One region of the Duganella sp. GW821-FHT07G03 genome, then DNA from elsewhere that is predicted to be linked to it. Evidence: predicted binding sites of a transcription regulator. Region 1 holds the regulator's gene; the other holds the start of a gene.
The links. The regulator FliA, encoded in region 1, starts transcription of late flagellar genes. The targets are predictions, from matches to a motif close to CTAAAGTTTNNNNNNNNNNNGCCGNTA.
Positions count from the first base shown of each region.

Region 1 (4,211 bases):
ATCGGGTTGTCGTTCGGCGCCACCGGCACGTTCGAGCTGAAGCCCACCGCCGTCAGCCGTTCCGGCGCCACGCCGGCGTCGATGAATAGCCGCACCACGCTGCTGGCGCGCACCGCCGACAATTCCCAGTTGGACGGGAACAGCGTGTTGCGGATCGGCTGGTTGTCGGTGTGGCCTTCGACCTGCACCTTGTGATCGTCGTTTTTCAGCAGGCCGGCGACGGCACGCAGCGCCTCGGTCGACTCATTGGTCAGGCGCGCCTCGCCCGGATCGAACAGCACCGAGGCGTTGATCTCGACGCTGACGCCGCGGCTGTTCTGCGTGACCCGCACCTTGCCCTCCTTGACCAGCGGCGCCAAGGTGGACAACAAGTCCTGCGCCAGCTTGGTCATCTGGGTTTTTTCCTTGCGCAGCAGTTCGGCGTGGCGCCGCAGGTTGGGATTGGGGATGGGCAGGTTGGGCACTTCGGTGGTGACCGGCTTGGCCGAGCCGGCGCCGCCGAAGGCGTCGCCCAGCGCCACCGACAGCACCTTGTAGCGGCCGATATTGACCACCGAAATCGCATACATCACCACGAAGAAGGCGAACAGCAGGGTGATGAAGTCGGCGTAGGAGATCAGCCAGCGCTCGTGGTTCTCCGGTTCGTCGTCGAACTTCCTGCGGGCGCGCCGGTTCTGCATGTCAGTGTTCCCGCAGCAGCGTGGCGATGCGTTCGTCGATGACGCGCGTGTGGTCGCCGGTGGCGATGTCGTAGAACACGGCGGCGGCGATTTCCTGCTGGTGCACCGCCTGCGTGACGATGGCCTTGAGCTTGTTGGCGATCGGGTAGAAGAACAGGTTGGCCAGGCCGACGCCGTAAATGGTCGACACGAAGGCCACGGCGATGCCGGAACCGAGCTTGCTGGGATCGGTGAGGTTTTCCATCACGTGGATCAGGCCCAGCACCGCGCCCAGGATGCCAATGGTGGGCGAATAGCCGGCCGCCGATTCCCAGATGCGCACCGCCTGGCGTTCTTCCGTTTCGTAGGCGGTGATTTCGGTGTCGAGGATCTGGCGCAGCTTGTCGGGATTGATGCCGTCGACGATCAGGCGCAGGCCCTTGGTGTTGAACTTGTCCTTGGAGGCGAGCATATAGCGCTCCAGCGACAGCAGGCCGTCGCGGCGCGCCGCCAGGTTCCAGGCGTTGATGTCGCGCGCCAGCAGCACGCGGGTGTCGGCCGGCGGCGCGAACACCAGGCGCAGCATGCGCAGGCCGCGCACAAAGGTCTGGAACTTGGTCTGCAACAGCACCGCGCCGAAGGTGCCGACCACGACGATCGCAAACGCCGCCGGTTGTAACAACGACGCCAGCTTGCCGCCCTCGAGCGTCTGGCCGACCACGATGCCGGCCAGCGCCAGCAGCACCCCGGCTACGCTGGCCCAGTCCAAGACCGCTCCCGAAGTGAGGCGCGCAACCGTGCCACGGCCTGCGTATGCAGCTGCGATACGCGCGATTCCGATACGCCCATGACGGCGCCGATTTCTTTCAAGTTGAGCTCCTCTTCGTAGTACAGCCCCATCAGGATCTTTTCGCGCGGCGGCAGCGCGTCGATGGCGTCGATCACGGCCTGGCGGAAGTCGCCGTCCAGCAGCGAGCGCAGCGGATCGCTCTCCTCGTCCGAGCAGTAACGGTCGAGGAAGCTGTCGTTGCCGTCGTCGTCGTGAAAATCCTCGTAGTACACCAGCTGGTGGCCGCCGCCGTCGGACAGCATGTCCTGGTAGTCGGCCAGCGACAGCTTGAGCATCTTGGCCACTTCCGACTCGCTCGGCGGATGGCCCAGGCGCTGTTGCAGCGTGCTCATCGCGGTTTCGATCTTGCGCATGTTCTGGCGCATCGAGCGCGGCAGCCAGTCGCTGCTGCGCAGTTCGTCGAGCATGGCGCCGCGGATGCGCAGCACGGCGTAGGTTTCAAACTGGGCGCCATGGGTGTCCTCGTAACGGCTGATGGCGTCGAGCAGGCCGATCATCCCGGCTTGCACCAGATCGTCGACTTCGACGCTGGGCGGCAGTTTCGCCTTCATGTGATGGGCCAAGCGCTTCACCAACGGCATATGCTCCGTCAGCAAAGAATCCTTGTCCACTTTCCCTTTGACCGTGTACATAGCCTGTTTATTATTGATTAAGCGCTAAAATTATGATGCTCCCTTAACGGAAAGATGGCGAGCCGGCCAGCGCGAAGCGCCCCGCCAGTTGACGAAACGCGACCGAAGCCCCGGCCAGCGGAAACGCATCGACCACCGCACGCCCCAAGCGTGCCGCGCGCTGCAGGTATTCATCCGCCGGCACCGATCCCATCGAAACGAGGTTCACCGCCAGGTATCGGCTTGCTGCCTGTGCCATATTATCGTATACCACCTTTGCTTCCGATTCGGAAGCCCCGGTGACCAGAATTCCAAACGGCCGCCGACCGAGCTCCTGGTTCAGGCGCTTGATCATACTGTACGCGGCCTTGATCGAGGTAGCGCTATTCGATACCTGCACCACGATTTCCGAGCTGGCCATGACCGGCACCGGGAAGGCCACGCCGTCGAACTCGCCGTCGACGATGACGATGCCGGTCTGCTTGGCCAGCACGTCGAAGGCCTTGGCCAGGCGGCGCGTCTCGTCCGGGCCGCTGCGCGCCACGCCGCGTGTCATCGACGCCACAGCGAAGCCTTGCGGCACCTGGTGGATCACCTGGTTCAGCGCGCACTCCTGGCGCGCCACGTCGAGCAGGCTGGCGCCGCCATCCACGCCGAGGCGGCTGGCCACGCCGTGGGCGCTGGCGCAGGCGTCCACCAGCAGCACGTCGTTGCCGGCCCGGGCCAGCGAGGCGCCCAGGTTGACCAGCATGGCGCCCTTGTCGTCCTGCGGCGTGGCCGACAGGAAGGTGACGATGCGGGGCTGGGCCCCCGCCAGCATGCGGCGCAGTCCCTCCGCCTGGTCGAAATCGAAATTAGCCAAGGTGCACCTCGCGCATTGCTTGCTGGGCCTGGCCGTTGCTCATCAGCAGAGGCAGTTCGGCGTCCAGGTATTGGGTGCTGACGACGTCGCGTTTCAACTTGAAAGCGCGATCGATCAGGTAGGCCGGATCGGCCAGGTGCAGGTCTTCCGGCACGCGTTGGCCGTTCGAGACGTAGAACAGATTGAGTTTTTGGCGGATCACCACGTCGAGCACATTGCCGATCGCGGCCGCTTCATCCAGCTTGGTCATGATGCAGCCGGCCAGGCCGCTGCCCTGATAGGCGCGCACCACTTCGTTCAGGGTTTCCTGGGTGGCCGTGGCGTTCAGGCACAGCAGGCGCTTGACGTCGGCACCGGCGCCTTGCAGCATCGAGACCTGTTCCGTCACCATCTGGTCGCGCTGGCTGACGCCGACCGTGTCGATCAGCACCGTGTGCTTGTTCTTCAGTTCCTTCAGGGCGATGCGCAGGTCGGCCTCGTCCTTCACCGAGTGCACCATCACGCCGAGGATCTTGCCGTAGATGCGCAGCTGCTCGTGGGCGCCGATGCGGTAGGCGTCGGTGGTGATCAGGGCCAGCTTGTCCGGGCCGTGGCGCATCACGCAGCGCGCGGCCAGCTTGGCGGTGCTGGTGGTCTTGCCGACGCCGGTCGGGCCGACCAGCGCGAACACGCCGCCCTGTTCGATCAGCGCGTCTTCGTTGGCCATGGTTTGCAGGTTGCGGGTCAGGACGTTCTTGATCCAGCGCAGGCTGTCGGCGGCGTCGCGGTTGGCCGGCAGTTTTTCGATCAGGTAGCGCGCCAGGCTGGCCGAGAAGCCGGCCGCCAGCATCTCGCGCAGCACGGCGGCTTTCTGCGGCTCGCGCGCTTGCGTGGTGCCCCAGGAGATTTCGGCCAGCTGGGTTTCCATCATGCCGCGCATGGCGCGGATTTCACTCATCATGCCCTGCATTTCGGCGGCGGCGCTCTGCTTGGCGCCGGCGACGGCGGCACTGACCATGGCGGCGATCTGATCGACGTCCAGCGCGGCCTGGGCCGGCGCCGGCGCGGCGGCTGCGGCCTTGGTGGCGCTGGCGAACGACGAAGCGGACGCCACCACGCGGCGCACCGGTTGCGCTGGCGGGGCGGCTGGCGCCTGGGTTGGGGTGCTGGATTCGAAGCGCGGCTCCATGCGCTGTTCCAGGCGCGGCTCATGACGCTGATCGGCGCGGCCTTGCGGGCCGGCGCTGCCC
Region 1 covers NZ_JBWKQE010000012.1:50,879-55,089, forward strand. Annotated here, with positions in the region: gene motD (flagellar motor protein MotD) at 1-680, opposite strand, end outside; gene AC07OK_RS16695 (flagellar motor protein) at 682-1,428, opposite strand; gene AC07OK_RS16700 (RNA polymerase sigma factor FliA) at 1,410-2,141, opposite strand; gene AC07OK_RS16705 (MinD/ParA family ATP-binding protein) at 2,185-2,982, opposite strand; gene flhF (flagellar biosynthesis GTPase FlhF) at 2,975-4,211, opposite strand, start outside.

Region 2 (4,211 bases), on a different contig from region 1:
CGACGCCGCGCTTGGCGCCACGTCCCGCGCCGGCCAAACCGTCGGCCAGCGGCGAGGCGGCGCGCGACGACGGCGTGCCGCAGGGCGTGGCGCAGGCTTTGCTGCCTTTGGCGCCGTTGCCGCTGCCTAAGGGCGTGAAGCGGCCGGCGGCTCCGGCCGCTTGCACGCCGTCCGGCATGAGCGCGAAAGAATGCGCGGCGCTGGATACGCACAGTGTGGAGTTGTCCAGCAAGTTGGTCGAGCTGGAGGGTAAGGTGAAGTTGCTGCAAGGGGCGCTGGCGGCGAAGGGCGGGGCGGCCAATGCGGCGGCGCACACGGCGTCGGTTCAGGCCGCGACACCGACACCGACGCAGACGCAGACGCAGACGCAGACGCAGACGCCGGCCGCTGCGCGCGGTGCGCCGGCAGCGGCGCCGGCATCAGTATCGGCATCGGCGTCCGCGCCGGCATCTGCGGCGAGCTCGGCGGCGTCCGAGGAGGCCTCGGCGCCGGTCAAGAAGGTGCGTGTGTTGCCCAAGCTGAAGTACAAAAAGGAAAAACCGCCGGAACCGGCCGCCAGCAATATGCCGCTGATCGCCGCCGGCGCCGGCGTGCTGGCCTTGCTGCTGGGCGCCGGCGGCTATCTCTACCTGCGCAAGAAACGCGGCAGCGGGCCGCTGAAAATCTGGCAGGGTTTCCGCAGGAAGAAGCCGGCCGGTGAGGGCGAGCAGCCGGTGGAGGCGCCGCCGCTGCACGAAGTGACGCCGGAATCAATGATGCAGCAGTAATAAGTATATAACTGCACGCTCTTATCGAGGCCAGACAATCTGGGGTATAGTATTCGACCCCCTCCGTCTTCCCCATACTGAAAGAGCGCTATGACCGCAGTAGAGCAATATCAAGCTTTCAAACAACTCGGCCTGAAGTTGGACATGTCCCGCGGCAAGCCTGCCCCCGAGCAATTGGATTTGTCGAATGGCCTGATGGCCGCACTGGACGGCTACAAGGCCGCCGACGGCACCGACGGCCGCAACTACGGCGGCACCATCGGCCTGCCGGAAGCGCGCGAACTGTTCGGCAAGCTGCTGGACGTGCCGGCCGCGCAGGTCGTGGTCGACAGCAGCGCCAGCCTGTCGCTGATGCATGACGTCATCATCTACAGCCTGCTCAACGGCACGCCCGGCAACGCCCCGTGGGTGCGCGAGCCGGTGACCTTCCTGTGCCCGGTGCCGGGCTACGACCGCCACTTCGCCATCTGCGAAGCGCGCGGCATCAAGATGATCAACATCCCGATGAGTGTAGCCGGTCCGGACATGGACCTGGTGGAGAAACTGGTGGCCGAGGACGCCAGCATCAAGGGCATGTGGTGCGTGCCGAAGTACAGCAATCCGGGCGGCGTGGTGTTTTCGGACGCCGTGGTGGCGCGCCTGGCGGCGATGAAGACGGCGGCGCCGGACTTCCGCCTGATGTGGGACGACGCCTACCGCTTCCACCATCTGGGCGAGCAAAAGTTGGAAGTGGCCAATATCCTGGACGCCTGCGCCAAGGCCGGCAACCCGGACCGCGCGATCGTGTTCGCGTCGTCGTCGAAGGTGAGCTGGGCCGGTTCGGGCATCGCCGCGCTGGCCGCGTCGCCGGCCAATATCGCCTGGTGGACCAAGCATGCCGGCATCCGCAGCATCGGCCCGGACAAGATCAACCAGCTGCGCCATGTGCGCCTGCTGAAGGACCTGCCGACCGTGGAAGCGCTGATGGAACAGCATCGTCTGCTGCTGAAGCCGAAGTTCGACGCGGTGCTGGCGCAGTTCGAGCGCTATCTGGCCGACGTGCCGGGCGTGTCGTGGACGCGTCCGCAGGGCGGCTACTTCATCGATCTGGTGACGCCGGACGGTTCGGCCAAGCGCACCGTGGCGCTGGCCAAGGAGGCGGGCATCACGCTGACGCCGGCCGGTGCGGCTTTCCCTTACGGTAATGATCCTAAGGATAGCCATATCCGCATCGCGCCGAGCTTCCCGTCGCTGGACGAGATCACCCAGGCGGCGCAGGGCATCGCCTTGTCGCTGAAGCTGGCGCTGGCGGGCTGATCGCCCCAGACGTAAAAAAAGCGCCCGCGGGCGCTTTTTTCATTGGAGCAGGGCGTTTTACTGACGCGACATGCCGGGCACGTTGTTGGCCCAGGGTTCGGTGACGTCGCGGATGGCGCGGTCGTTGGCCAGGATTTGTTTCAGCAGGTCGATCTTGCGCAGGCGCGGGGCGCCGCTCAGGGCCGGTGCGCCGGCGCCCACTGCGCGGGCTTCGCTGGCGCATTGCGCTTCCAGGCGGCTCAGGCCGTCGAAATCACCCAGACGTGCGGCGGCGGCCATCTGATTGGTCAAACCGGCAATATTTTCGTACATCGAGAGGACTTCGGTGGAGGTCATGTTCTCACCCTGGCTAGTTATAACGGATTACCGCATGTCCAGATTAACGTCGCCTTAAACGGGAACTTTAGGGTGTTTTGAAAAAATATTTGAAAAAGATCGAAAAAAAGCCCCGTGCGGGGCTTTTCGTGGTGTTAAGAGCAAGCTGGCTTATTTGACCAGCTCTTCCAGCCCGGCGCTCAGCTCGTCCGGCGACGGCATTTCGTCGATCAGGGCGTTGTCGTCCAGGCCCAGTTCCTCGGCCAGGTCGGCCGGGTAGCAGGCGGCGATTTCGTCTTCGCTCAGTCCGGCCTGCTCGACACGGGCGCGCCAGGCGGCCAGCGAGACCACGGCGGCCAGGCGGTTCAGCTCGCCGTTGTGGTGCGGCTCGGGGAAGGCCAGGATGGTTTCCGAGAAGGTCAGCGGAAACTTCCAGCGCTTGGCCAGTTCGGCGCCGACGTCGGCGAAGGTGAAGCCGAACGAGGTTTGCTCGGCGTCCAGGCGGCGCGAGTCCAGCGGGCCGGCCACCTTGTCGAGCGCCATCGCCTGCTCGGCCATCGCCGAGTGGATCACCAGCTGGCCGATGGCGTGCATCATGCCGATGGTGAAGGCGAGGTCGGTGTTTTCCTTGGTCTTCTTGGCGATCCACTTGGCCGACACCGCGGTGTGCAGGCTGTAGCGCCAGAATTGCTTGAGGTCGAGACCGGGCACGGTCTTGAAGCCGCTGACCAGGCCGGAGCTGATGACCAGCGTGCGCACGGTCACGAAGCCGAGCATCAGCACCGCGTCTTCCACCGTGCCGATGCTGCGCGAGACGTGGTAGTAGGCCGAGTTGGCCAGGCGCAGCAGCTTGGCGCTCAGCACCGGATCCGTCGACAGTTTCTTCGCGATCTCCTCGGTCGAAACGCTGGCTTTGTCGAAACTGCTGATCAGCTCTTCCACGACCTTGGGCGCGGTGGGCAACGCAGTTGGATTCTGGAACAGGGCATCAAGTTTCATATTTATCTCCTGGGTAATTAGCGCGTTGCTATGGGCTAACTATATAGCGATTCCCCGAATGAATGAAGCAATTTTGCTGGGCGGGCGTCTCTTTTCTGCCGTGTTGTGACCATCTATTCCGTCAAATCCACCGTTCGTCGCAAAGCCGCATCGCCGCGCGCGCCGCGGCGCTACAGTGCACGCTGGCGTATCACGCCCGACATTCAACCAGATCCACGACCAAGGGACTCCCATGCACCCATCCGCAAGCAAGTTAAGCCTGGCCATCTGCGCCGCCCTGATGCTGGCCGCGCCGTTGCGCGCCGAGCCGACCTCCGCCGCCCCATCGACCGCCGCCGCCAAAAGCGCCGTGCTGCCGGGCGACGATTTTTTTGATTACGTCAACGCCGACTGGCTCAACAGCGTCGAGATTCCGGCCGACCGCAGCGGCTGGGGCGTGGGCAACGCGCTGGTCGAGGACACCAACCAGCGCATTGTGAAATTGATCGAAGCGATGGCGGCGCAGCCGGCCGACGCCGAGGCGAAGAAGATCGCCGACTACTACGCCGCCTTCATGGACGAGTCCGGCATCGAGGCCAAGGGCCTGGCGCCGCTACAGCCGCTGCTGCAAAAAATCGCCGCCATCGGCGACAAGCGCGCGCTGGCCGAGGCGCTGGGCGGCACGCTGCAAGCCGATGTCGATCCGCTCAACGCCACCAACTTCTTCACCGAAAACCTGTTCGGCCTGTGGATCGCCCAGGGCCTGAAGGACTCGGCGCACTACACGCCTTACCTGCTGCAGGGCGGGCTGGGCATGCCTGACCGCGCCTACTACCTGGACGCCACGCCGGCCAT
Region 2 covers NZ_JBWKQE010000023.1:65,370-69,580, reverse strand. Annotated here, with positions in the region: gene AC07OK_RS24480 (type IV pilus assembly protein FimV) at 1-767, shown strand, start outside; gene AC07OK_RS24475 (aspartate aminotransferase type Ic) at 858-2,063, shown strand; gene AC07OK_RS24470 (flagellar protein FliT) at 2,121-2,399, opposite strand; gene AC07OK_RS24465 (HDOD domain-containing protein) at 2,550-3,377, opposite strand; gene AC07OK_RS24460 (M13 family metallopeptidase) at 3,610-4,211, shown strand, end outside.
Region 2: AC07OK_RS24470 (flagellar protein FliT) is a predicted target of FliA. The motif match lies at 2,444-2,470, and genes of this name have one in related genera.